3 regions of the Paenarthrobacter sp. TYUT067 genome follow, and region 1 is predicted to be linked to each of the others. Evidence: predicted binding sites of a transcription regulator. Region 1 holds the regulator's gene; each other region holds the start of a gene.

What was found. The regulator Rex, encoded in region 1, represses fermentation and respiration genes when NADH is low (regulators of the CRP and FNR family bind a similar motif). The targets are predictions, from matches to a motif close to CTTGTGAANNNNTTCACAAG.
Region 2: MOD31_RS17205 (glyceraldehyde-3-phosphate dehydrogenase) is a predicted target of Rex. The motif match lies at 2,252-2,271, and genes of this name have one in related genera.
Region 3: MOD31_RS15595 (ALF repeat-containing protein) is a predicted target of Rex. The motif match lies at 1,445-1,464, and genes of this name have one in related genera.

The regions. Positions count from the first base shown of each region.
Region 1 is NZ_JAMOIT010000004.1:161,951-166,110, reverse strand. It holds gene MOD31_RS05075 (DUF559 domain-containing protein) at 1-423, opposite strand, end outside; gene MOD31_RS05070 (HAD family phosphatase) at 603-1,466, opposite strand; gene MOD31_RS05065 (glutaredoxin family protein) at 1,664-1,918, shown strand; gene MOD31_RS05060 (redox-sensing transcriptional repressor Rex) at 1,995-2,702, shown strand; gene MOD31_RS05055 (hypothetical protein) at 2,750-3,520, opposite strand; gene MOD31_RS05050 (hypothetical protein) at 3,782-4,160, opposite strand, start outside.
Region 2 is NZ_JAMOIT010000020.1:18,369-22,528, reverse strand. It holds gene MOD31_RS17215 (HNH endonuclease family protein) at 1-138, opposite strand, end outside; gene MOD31_RS17210 (hypothetical protein) at 260-469, opposite strand; gene MOD31_RS17205 (glyceraldehyde-3-phosphate dehydrogenase) at 543-2,030, opposite strand; RNA gene rnpB (RNase P RNA component class A) at 2,294-2,686, opposite strand; gene MOD31_RS17195 (peroxide stress protein YaaA) at 2,744-3,508, shown strand; gene MOD31_RS17190 (zinc ribbon domain-containing protein) at 3,533-4,160, opposite strand, start outside.
Region 3 is NZ_JAMOIT010000017.1:26,890-31,049, forward strand. It holds gene MOD31_RS15590 (amino acid permease) at 1-1,386, opposite strand, end outside; gene MOD31_RS15595 (ALF repeat-containing protein) at 1,703-3,712, shown strand; gene MOD31_RS15600 (IclR family transcriptional regulator) at 3,896-4,160, shown strand, end outside.

The DNA.
Region 1 (4,160 bases):
TCTTGCGAGATCCAACCAAGTCCGCGATCGAGTGCTGATCCAGATGCCACGGACAAACTCGATCTCGTCCTCGGAGGCGACTACCGTGTGCCCGATCACTCCCTTGCGCCGAACTGAAGGGAGATGCCTCGGCTTGCTGAGATGCAATTCGTTGGAGTCCGACAACCAAGGCGGAAGACAGGATCCATGTAGCCTCGCGGCCGTTACATGTGAAATCCAAGCGCCAGGAGTTGCAGCTGAGAGCGCTCTTGCAGCCGCTGACAGGTCGAAATTCCAGTCGGAAGGTCGATAAACACCTCGGCTAACGCCATCAATCTTGGTTCGGTTCCTTAGGTGCGATCGCTTGAGGCCCGCAACCTCGGCCTCGTCGAGAGTGAAGGGTGCAACCGTCAGTTGCGGAGGAATCGGCGTGAAGTTCTTCATACCGGCATTCTTGCCCAGATACGTTGAAGGCACCGGAAGTTATCCACAGGCTGTGTGAGGCCCGCGCGTGATGTGAGAGAGCGTTGGGTTTAGGCGCGCGTGATGTGAGAGAGCGTTGGGTTTAGGCGCGCGTGATGTGAGAGAGCGTTGGGTTTAGGCGCGCGTGATGTGAGAGAGCGTTAGACGTGGGGGCCGCGGAATTTCGCGAATCCGCGCCATAGACCGTAGACGGCTCCGCCGACGGTCGCGGCTTTGAGGCCGAATGTTGCGGCGCGGCGTCCGGAACGGAAATCGTAAACGGGCCAATTGTTTTCACGCGCATGCCGGCGCAGCTTTGCATCCGGGTTGATGACCACTGGATGTCCCACCATGGTGAGCAAGGGAATGTCATTGGCGGAGTCGCTGTAAGCCCAGCAATGGTCCAGGTCCAGCCCTTCGCGATCTGCAACGATTTGGACAGCGATCGCCTTGGCAGGTCCGTGCAGGATGTCGCCTACAAGCTTCCCCGTGTACACGCCGTCGTCCACCTCGCCCACGGTGCCCAGGGCGCCGGTCAGACCGAGCCGGGTGGAGATGACTGTGGCCACTTCGATGGGCGTGGCAGTCACGAGCCACACTTTACGGCCCACCCGGAGGTGTTGGTCGGCCAGCGCCTTGGTTCCGGGCCAGATCCGCGACTCGATCATTTCGTCGTAAACCTCTTCGCCCAAGGCCTTGATGTCCTCGACCGTAATGCCCGCAGCAAGTGTCAGCGCGGAGTCACGCACCGAATGGACATCTTCCATGTTCTCGCCGCGCATGACGAACTTGAATTGCTTCCAGGCGAATCCGGCGGCCTGCGAAAGAGTGAACGCTTTGCGCTCATACATTTTGCGAGCCACGTGGAAGAGGCTGGCACCTTTCATCAACGTATTGTCGACATCGAAAAAAGCGGCCTCGCCAGCGTACTTCCGCGCCATGTCCTTTTTGGTCGCGTCCCTCTGTACGGCGTCCTGCTGCACCAAGGCATCTGCGACCACGGCGGCGTTCTTCTCCTCGGGCATGCTTTGAGTCTAGTCAATCACCGGGGCCAGTGTTGAGGACGCACGGTGGCGTCACCCACGGCATGGGATGTGAGAGAGCGTTGGCCGGACGGGCATGGGATGTGAGAGAGCGTTGGCGGGACGGGCATGGGATGTGAGAGAGGGACGGCCGGAAGGGGGTGGGATGTGAGAGAGCGTGGGGCCGGTACCTTTGAGACATGGCTATTCCCGACGTCGTTCTCCTCACCAAAGCTGACTGCCACCTCTGCACGGAGGCTCGTGCCGCCGTCGAGCGTGTCACAAAAAGTCTTGGCGTTCAGTGGACCGAGCAGAAGATTGACGGCGACCCCCAACTGCAGGAGCGGTTCGCAGAGGAGATCCCGGTGGTGCTGGTGGACGGTATCCAGCGCGATTTCTGGAAGATCGACGAGCAGCGACTTACCCGGACCTTGAAGAAAGTCCTGGAGGGCTGAGGGTGGGGTTACCCGCAGGTAATGGCTTTTGTTGAGTCCGCCCGAGGGTCATAGAGTGGAACAACAAAGCGACGCAATGGAGAATACCGTGACTGCGCTGGAACCGTCCCCGGAAGCCACAACCGGAGACAATGAGCCTGCCGCCAAGCAGATCCCGCCCGCGGCCGTGGCCCGGATGACCCTCTATTTGCGTGCGCTCAACTCTCTTCTGGCCGAAGGCGTTGAACGGGTTTCCTCTGAAGCACTGGCGGAAGCCTCGGGCGTTAGCTCATCCACGCTCCGCAAAGACCTTTCCTACGTTGGTTCCTACGGGACCCGCGGCGTAGGTTACGAAGTCCAGAACCTGAGCCGCCACATAGCAGCAGCCTTGGGGCTGACCCACGACTGGAAGGTGGCGATTGTGGGCGCCGGCAACCTCGGCAAAGCCCTCGCCCGGTACGGCGGCTTCGAGTCCCGAGGCTTCGACGTCGTAGCCATTTTCGACGCTGACCCCATGGTGATCGGCAATGAAGTGGGTTGGTTGCGGGTCAGTGACTCAGCCGAGCTGGAACGGGTCCTGGAACGGACCCACACCAACATGGTGGTGCTGGCCCTGCCTGCCACGGTGGCCCAAGCCGTGTGCGACCGCGTCATTGCCGCAGGCATCCGGAGCATCCTCAGCTTCGCCCCGGTACTGCTGCAGGTCCCGCCGCACGTCAACCTCCGCAAGGTGGACATGGCAACCGAGCTACAGATCCTTGCCTACCACGCACAGCGGGCGCAGACACCGGGCCAGGCTGTTTAGCCTTCGCCGGGTCCGCGCCCGCGTGTACTGCTCGGAAGCGTGGGTGTTTAGCGCCCGTACGGATTCTGGTACGGGTTGCCGAAAGGCTGTGCCTTGCGGAAGTACGGCGCCGACGCCGGCAGGTACAGCAGAACGATCGCGGCAACACCCAGCAGGATCACAATGAGCTGCAGGACGCCGTAGGTGGCACCGAACTGGAACAAGCTGGTGAGGCCCAGAACAGAAATGGCAGCGAAGACCGTGCCCAGGATCCTTGCCCAGTTCTTGCCCTTCCGGACAGGGAAGGCAACCAGTGCGTAGAGGCCCAGGGAAATAAAGGCACCCACGATGGCACTGACGCCAATGACGCCACGCATGCCTTCCATGGACCCTTCAGGCAAATCGGTACCCTGCTGGGCCGCCTGCTGGTTCATGGCATTGATGAAGGCATCCGCACCGGTGGTGGCCAGAATAATCGAGCTGATGGCGGATAGAACTCCGGCGGCGATGATCATCCAGAAGGCGTAATTGACCATCTGCGGGACGGTGGTGGGTCCGGGCTGCTGGCTTGGCCAGTTGGTGTCCTGGCCGTACTGCGGAGCTGCGGGAGGCTGACCATACGGGGAGCCCTGCTGACCGTATTGCGGTGCGGCGGGGGACTGCTGACCATACTGCGGCGCGGCTGGCTGGCCATACTGCGGCGCGGCGGGGGACTGCTGGCCGTACTGCGGCGCGGCGGGGGACTGCTGGTCGTACTGCGGCGCCGGGGGCTGGGAGCCGTTTGTGCCGGGCTGGTTAGTGTCGCCCGGGTTTGACGGTGGGTACGGAGGGTTGCTCATGGCATTCCTTTGCTTGTTCGACTGCTGGTGCGGCCGCCGGGATCAGCAAAACGACCCTGCCCCCAGCGTGGTTCTGCTACCACCGTACCTCCAGGTCCTTGCGCTGCAGACGATCACACGCAGGTATTTCAAGCTGACGGGAAAAATCATCATGTGGGCTTACGCCTTCATGATGAAGGCCGCGGGATCCCTGGGGATTCAACCGCGGCCTTCAGCCTGCATTTGCGTCGAAAACGCCCGACGGCGGCAGCTGGGTACGTGTCAGGCGTGGCCCTTGACCGCCTTGAACCACAGCTGTGAATTAGGTAGCCACATCAGTACCACGGCTACGGCGCTGACCAGGAAGCCGAACCAGTTGCCACCCAGGCCCATCCCTGAGCCGCCGCCACTCGCTGCACCGAAGATTGCCAGCAGGAGGGAGATGCCGGCCAGGATGGTCAGGGCGAGGCGTGCCCACTCTTTGCCTTCCTTCATCTTCATGGCCAGGACCACCTGGGCGGCAGAGACGGCCAGGGTGAGCAGAAGGAGGATCAGTGCGATGGCAGCGAATCCTGGAGCGAACGCGAAGGCGGCGATCACCGCGAAGAAGGCGATGAGGCCAAACAACAATCCCAGGAGTCCGGAGATCACCCAGATGAAG
Region 2 (4,160 bases), on a different contig from region 1:
TTCTGCGGCGTTGAATTGACCGGCGGTGAAGTACCAGGAAAGCCCAGCAACGACGGTTGCAGCTGCCAATCCAAGAATGGCCCACGCTTGACGTGACCTCCGCCGGGCGCGTTTGTAGGCAGACCAAGTGGTACTCAAGAGACTCCGTTCAGTGGGACTGGCGACGTCCTTCGAGCGTAGGACAAAGCCCCGACATCAGAGTCGATATCCACAGTGTGTAGGAGAAGTCACACTGCAGTGAGGTGTCGCGTGACCGGGTCTATTGCTCCCGTGTCACGCGTTGCAGGTCCTCGGTTGCCAGGGCGAGGAGTCCTCGTAGTTGTTCTACACGTTCGTCCGGCACATCACCTGCGGCGTTTCCCGCCACCGCCTGGTCCAGAAGCTTCTGCGCTTGTTTGTGGTTGGCCTTGGCTACGTCCAAGGCGTGTTCAAGCGTGGTCTCATGTTCCAACGTTGATTCGTTTTCCATGAACCCATTTTGATCAGGTTTCCCGGCTGATACCAGTGACTCAGCCGGGAAACCCGCGAATACTTCGGAGCGCCTAGGCTCCTGCCCCTTCAAGTACTGCGATGGGAGCAATCACGTCACGCGCGGGGAACGACGGCGGGTTCACACCGGCCATTTCTTCCATGACACGCACAACCTGGCAGGAGTAGCCGAACTCGTTGTCGTACCAGACGTAAAGAACCAGGTTCTTGTCGTTGGAAATCGTTGCGAGGCCATCAACAATGCCGGCGCGACGCGAGCCAACGAAGTCAGTGGACACCACATCGGGAGAGTCAATGTAGTCGATCTGCTTGCGAAGATCCGAGTGCAGGGACATTTCGCGGAGGAAGTCGTTGACTTCATCGCGCGTGGTGCCGTTCTCAAGGTTGAGGTTCAGGATGGCCATGGAGACGTCCGGGGTGGGCACGCGGATGGCATTTCCCGTGAGTTTGCCCTGAAGTTCCGGGAGCGCCTTGGCTACAGCCTTGGCGGCACCGGTCTCCGTGATGACCATGTTCAGTGCTGCCGAACGGCCGCGGCGGTCACCCTTGTGGAAGTTGTCGATCAGGTTTTGGTCGTTGGTGAACGAGTGAACCGTTTCCACGTGGCCGTGAATGATGCCGAACTTGTCGTTGATGGCCTTCAGCACCGGCGTAATGGCGTTGGTGGTGCAGGACGCCGCGGTGACGATCTTGTCGTCATCGGAGATGTCCTTGTGGTTGATGCCGTGGACGATGTTCTTGAGGTCGCCCTTGCCTGGTGCCGTCAACAGGACGCGGGCAACGCCCTTGCTCTGCAGGTGCTGGGAGAGGCCATCGGCGTCGCGCCAACGGCCGGTGTTGTCCACCACCAAGGCATCCTTGATGCCATATGCGGTGTAGTCCACAGTGGCGGGGTTGTCCGAGTAAATGACCTGGACCTGCACACCGTTGGCGGTGATGGTGTTGGCTTCCTCGTCCACGCGGATGGTGCCCTCGAAGGAACCGTGAACGGAGTCGCGGCGCAGCAGGCTGGCACGCTTCACAAGATCGTTCTCAGCGCCCTTGCGAACAACGATGGCGCGGAGCCGCAGGCCGTGTCCGCCACCGGCCTTTTCAATGAGGATGCGGGCCAGGAGACGGCCGATACGGCCAAAGCCGTAGAGAACGACGTCGGTGCTGGTGCGGTCGTCAGCGCCACGCTTTCCCACGATCTCCGCGAGCTCGGAGCGCAGGTATTCATCCAGGGAGGCACCATTGCCTTCGGCCCGGAACTTCTCAGTCAAGCGTGCAATGTCAATGGCGGCTGCGCCGAGCTCCAACTCAGACAACGCGTTCAGCAGCGGCGCAGTCTCTTCTAGCAGCAGCTCGTGGTTGCTCATCCGGCGCGCAAAACGGTGGGCCTTGAGGATGTTCATGGTGGACTTGTTGATCAGGCTCCGGCCGTGGATGCTCGTGACCACATTATTTTCCCGGTACAACCGGCCGATTACCGGAATCATGGCCTCGGCGAGAGCCTCCCGGCCCATCCACTTATCAAGACAAGAATCTGACGTCTGGCTCACAGAACTACCTTCCTTGGGTCAACCACATACGTCCTCGTATGTAGATGGCAGCGGCCGCCCGGAGTAGTCCTGCGGCACATGCGCCAGCGGGCTTCGGTCCACCCACAGCGCCTTGAACGAGAGCAAAGAAAATCCGCCGGCTGCGAACGCAGTCCCGGCGGCAGAACATCTACGTTCAGTAACCATTCTAGGGCGGAAGGAAGGGCTGCAGGCCGCCCCGGGGCGTGAAATCACTCACACGGCACAAATCCGGGAGTCATAAATGGATGGGTCGACCGATACGCCGGGTTCTGTCATCCCCTGCCGTTACCGGCAAGGGAGTGGCGGCCATCCATCTACGAACGCCGTTGCCGACGCCCTCCAGCAGCCTACCCGGACACTCGGGCGAGCAGCCCTCAAGCGTGTCCTGTCTGGCCTTGCTCCGGGTGGGGTTTACCTAGCCTCCCCGGTCACCCAGGGAGCTGGTGGTCTCTTACACCACCGTTTCACCCTTACCTGCTGCCCCGCGATGCAAAACATCACAGCGCGCAGGCGGTCTGTTCTCTGTGGCACTGGCCTGCGGGTTACCCCGAGTGGGCGTTACCCACCACCCTGCTCTTCGGAGCCCGGACGTTCCTCGAGCCACTTCCGTGACGCGCGACCGCCTGGTCGACCCATCCGCCGTCCAGTCTACCGGCGTTGGGGCCTACCAAAGTCCCCGGTAATATCGACTGGTGCTGATTCTGCTGCCGCCTTCCGAAGGCAAGACCCCCGCTGCCAACGGTCCCGCCATTAACTGGGAATCGCTCAGCTTCCCCGAACTGAACCCCTACCGTGCAAAAGTACTCGAAGCACTGGGTACGGTGAGCGCGCACGAGGATGCACTGGCGCTGCTGGGGGTCGGCGCCTCGTTGCGGGACGACGTCGAACGCAATACCCGGCTGCATGCCGAACCAGCCGCTCCCGCACATCAGGTCTATTCCGGAGTCCTCTACGACGCCTTGGGCTACAACAGCATGACGCCAACGCAGCGCCGCAAGGCGAACGAATCCGTCCTGGTGGTTTCCGCCCTGTGGGGCGCCATAGGCTTCGGCGACCACGTGCCTGCCTATCGCCTGTCCATGGGAACGGCACTGCCCGACGTCGGCCGCCTCGCCACGTACTGGAAGCCGCAGCTTAACGCTGCCCTCGCCTCACGCGCCGACGGCGAACTGTTGGTGGACTGCCGCTCCAGTACCTACGCTGCTGCCTGGGCTCCCCCGGCGACGCAAACAGTCAACATCAACGTTTTCAACGAAGCGAACGGCAAGCGCACGGTTGTCAGTCACTTCGCCAAACACACCCGGGGCGAACTGGCCCGCCACCTGCTGACCCGGCGCGGTAAGGCCCCGGCAACCCCGGATCAGCTCTTGAAGGCTGCCCGGGAGATCTGGACTGCTGAACTCGTTGAAGGCACGGCCCGCAAGCCGCACGCGCTCAACATCATCCTCACCACCTGAGCGTCCAACTGATGTTGGGCTGCGTCAGTTCCACTCCGCCGAACGGACCAGGATGACACCTGAATCCGGGCAAAAGACAATATCGTCCTCAGCGGCGGCTTTGACTTCGGCGAGGTCGCCAGGGCTGAGCATCATGCCGGAGCCTTCGGACTTTCCGTGGAACAGCCGTGCTGCCCCGACTCCACGTTTGGCAATGGTCTTCTCGTAGATGGCGAGAATGCCCGCGTCCAAGGATTCGGCGAAGGCGGCGCGCTGCCCCCGAACCACTGTTTCCTCGGCGGCGATCTCGGCAATGGCTTCATCCAGTTCAGCCCGGATGCTGCCAAAGGAACCCTGAATGTCGTCAACGATCGACTGCTGGGCTGCCTGCCGCTCGCGCAAAGTATCCAGGCGCTCCAGGATTTCGAGTTCAACGTCCTCAAGGTCCGAGCGACGCTTGTTGAGGGAGGCAATGTCACTCTGCAGCGCCACAAGATCCTTGGACAGCCCGGTGCCGCTGTTCAGCCGGGTCTCGTCGCGTTGGATACGGGTGGCTACCTGTTCCACATCGGCTTCCGCGCGGCGAAGTTCGGCTTCGGCGTCGTGAACGGCAACCTTGGCCGAGCCGAGCTCGCCGTTGGCCACGCTCAGCGCATCCGTGAGGTCAGTGATG
Region 3 (4,160 bases), on a different contig from region 1:
CCACATCTTGTAGGCCACGAACAGCAACACCAGCCAGGTGCCACCAACGTACAAAGCAACACGCGTGTCCTCGAAGACGCCCAGGATCACGATCACCATGGCCATGAACGCCATGGTGAGAATGGAAGCGACAGGCCACAAAGGCGAACCGAATTCCGACGCCGGCAAGCCCTTGCGCTTGATCTCCCGTTTCATGGCAACGTGCGAAGCCAGGATCATCACCCAAACCCACACGGTGGCAAAGGTAGCGATCGAGGCAATGAGCACGAACACGTCCTCCGGAATCACGGCGTTCAACACGACGCCCACCAGCAGGATGCCGCCCATCATCAACACGGTCATCCAAGGGACGCCATGCCGGGAGATCTTGCTGAAACTCTTGGGTGCGTGACCCTGCTGGGCAAGTCCGAAGAGGATACGTCCGGCCCCGAAGATGTCGCTGTTGATCGCCGAGAGCGCGGCGGTAATGACCACGGCGTTGAGGATGTGCGGTGCGGCCGGGATCCCTAAGCCATCAAAGATCTGCACGAATGGACTACCGCTGCTGCCGATTTCGTTCCACGGGAAGATGCTCATCAGCACGCCCAACGTCAGTACGTAGAACAACAAAACGCGGACGGGCACTGTATTAACTGCTTGCGGGATGACCTTCTTGGGGTTCGTGGCCTCGCCAGCCGTGATACCGATCGTCTCGATCCCGCCAAAGGCAAACATCACGACGGCGAATGCGGCCAGGAGCCCTTCAAAACCGTTCGGGAACAACCCGCCGTGATTCACGAGGTTCCCGAGTCCCGGTGCCACGCCGCCGCCGTCGCCCGTTTGGAAGCCGAACACGACGATCGCTGCACCGCCGACGATCATGGCGATAATCGCCGCCACCTTGATCAGCGAGAACCAGAACTCGAGCTCGCCAAACACCTTCACGCTGAGCAGGTTCATGGCGCCCAGGAACAGGATGATTGCGAGTACCCAAATCCATCTGTCCACCTGTGGGAACCAGAAACCCATATAGATACTGAAGGCCGTGACGTCGGCGATGGCCACAATGGCCATCTCGAACACGTAAGTCCACCCGGTCACAAAACCTGCGAACGGTCCCAGGTACTTGGACGCGTATTGGCCGAAGGACCCGGATACGGGGTGTCGGACGGCCATCTCGCCCAGTGCTCGCATCACCATGAACACGGCCGCGCCGCCGATGATGTAGGCCAGCAGGACGGCCGGCCCGGCTTTTTGGATGGCGGAGGCGGAACCGTAGAAAAGGCCGGTGCCGATCGCGGATCCGAGCGCCATGAAGCGAACGTGACGGACGTTGAGGCCTCGGCTGAGCGCCGTACCCGCGGCGTGGAGGACAGAGCTCTCCACAGCCAGCTTGGTTTGTTGCATAGTAAAACCTTCTCGTCTTTGGGAGGGGATCGCTATCCAGCAGATCACTTTTGGGCGACTTGTGATGGGACTCACGGGGCTTTGGTGTCTTTGATCGCAGACAGTCAGTGGTGTCGACTTTCGGCAACGACATTCACAGTGGTAAAAGTCATAGTTCCCAGTCGGATATGATGACCGCGGACAGCTCGTCACCGGTCAGGCATCCCTCGCATCCGCGTCGCCCCCATTGAATTCCGTGCTGCCGCCGCATCCGTTATTTGGGGGACCCTTGTTTTCTTCATTCCGCGCTACCCGGCGCCGTGTTTCTGCTGCCCTGATGGCCGTTGTAGCTGGGGCTTCTCTGCTTTTCGCTGCGCCAGCCCAGGCCTATGACATTCCCGAATTCGAGGTGCCCCACGCCGCGCAGGCCCCCGTTCCGTTCGTCGAGCGGGCTACTGATACCGCTGGCGTTGTTGAGCTGTGGAAGACAGGTGGCCCCGCAACCCGTGCCGCTGCTGCGACCGCGCTGGTGGGTGGCGCAGATGCGCTTAATGCATTCCTCGACGCCGGACAGGATGTCACGCTCGCCGCGGATCGCAAGCAGCTGGTCACCGAGCTCACGACGCGGGGGAGTGCGCATGTTCGCTCATCTGCGCAAAAGATCCTGGCATTAAACGACCCGGCGGCCATCGATGCTTTTCTCTCGACAGGTTGGGCCGGAGCGTGGCAGCTTGACCTTGATATCACTGCCTACAGGTTTCTAACTCTGAACGGCGTAATCCGAACGCAGGCCTCCGACAGTTTGGACAAAGGCGACCAAGCAATAGAGGAGTTCGTTCTCGGGGGCTGGCTGGAAGCCGCCGAGATAGACGACCGCCAGGCTGCGTTCCAGCTCTTTGATTCTCCTTTTGTGGGTGTCCGCGCTGCGGCCAAGGCAGCGGTCATGACGGACGACAGGGAAATCGTTGCTGATTTCCTTCGCTACGGGCAGCTCGTTGCAGCCGACCGGGACGCTGAGTCGACGGCTGTTGCCGCTCTCCTTCAAAAGGTCAGATCAGACATTGCTTCGAACCCCAACGGCACCGCTGCGGTCGCGGACCGTGCGAAGACCGCTGTCGAACAAGCCCGGAGCACCGCCTCTGCGGCAAGGGCGGCAGACTCATCGCGGCTCGCGACAGACAGGGACCTCCTCTCATCGCAGGCCACACCGAGACGGATCGCGGACGAAACTCAAATGGCATCGCAGGAGCCGGCGAAGGCCGCCTTTGCAAAGGCGGCCCGTGAAATTCCGGAGCTCCTTACCAAGCTGGATGCCCCCGGAGCCGACCCTGACGCGCTGATCAGCGAAGCCCGTCAGGCCGCCTTGGATCTTGCCTTGGTGGGGACACCCAAGGTTCGGGAAGCCGCGGAAACGGCGCTGTCGGGTGGAGATACTTCCGTAAAAGCTTTCATCCTTGAAGGCCACGCAGCAGCTATAGAGCTGGACGCCATTAAGCCGTCGGCATTCACCGCGGATCGACAACGCTCTTACCAGCTTCTGGCAGTCGGAGGCGAATATGTGGAGAAGGCCGCCAAGAAAGCGCTCGAGTCAGTCAGCCACGCAGACGTCCGCTACTTCCTGGAATACGGTTTTGATCAAGCCCGGAATCTGGATAATCGCATCCAGACCAGTTATGCGTTGGATTCGACGCCGGAGGTTCGTGCGGCAGCGAGCGTTGCTCTTGACGGCAGCCGCGCAGATCTCAAGGCCTTCATGACCACAGGCCAGGCCGCGGCTGCGAATCGAGACGCGGCAACCACTGCCCACGTTGCCTCCATCGACGCCATGATCGCCGAGCTTGCCGGTTTGGCAGACACTGCAACCGTCGACGCCGGTAAGGCGGCTGACGCTGCCAAAGCCGCGGAAGCGGAAGCGGCTCGTCAAGCTGAAGCTGCCCGTCAGGCGGAAGCTGCCGCGGCCGCTGCTGGTGGACAGGCCGGGCAGGCTGCAGCCGGCCAGGTCGACGTTTCGCAACACTCCGGAACTGGAGTAGCCCCGATCGTCGTTCCTTGGCCGCGCGACTATGCTCCCGCCGTCGGGCTCGCCGAAACCGGTACGCCAGCCGAAGCGGCGGCAACACCTGCGGCAACTCCGTCGGCCATGCCCAGCATTTCAGTGCCGCCGGCCGCGTCGGCTGACAATGATGCCGCGTCGGTTGATTCGCAATCGCAGGAGGCAGCCACCCCGTTGGCCGCTTCGTCTGCCGGGATGAGCGGCTGGACCATCGGGCTGATCGTGGCGCTGGTCTTGGCTGCGGCCGGGGCCATCACGTTCCTGCTTCGGCGTAAGGGTGCCGCTTCCGCGTAAGGGCCGCGTTGCCTAGGGGTAGAGGTTCGGGCTCGCTAAGGGAGTCCGGCATCCCAGACACCGATCAATGCATTCGCGCTGGTGATTGACTCTCCGAGGGTGCACGCTTGAGTACGGGATACCGGACAGCGGTACCTGCATACACCGGACTAATCCCGCAAGCAGCCCGAGCAGCGAGGAACCATGACAACCACGCCAACCGCACCAGGCAAAGCCACGTCCAAAGTCCCGGCGGCCGAAAATACGCTGAGGATTTTGAAACTGTTGGCTTCGCGCCGCGGTCCCATGGCGGCGTCGAACATTGCCACCGCGCTCGGCCTGCCGCGATCCAGCGTGTACCACTTGCTCGGCGTCATGGAGGCGAACGGGTTCGTCCTTCACCTGCATGAAGAGCAGCGCTACGGGCTAGGCATCAGCGCCTTCGAACTCAGCTCGGCGTATTCGCGCC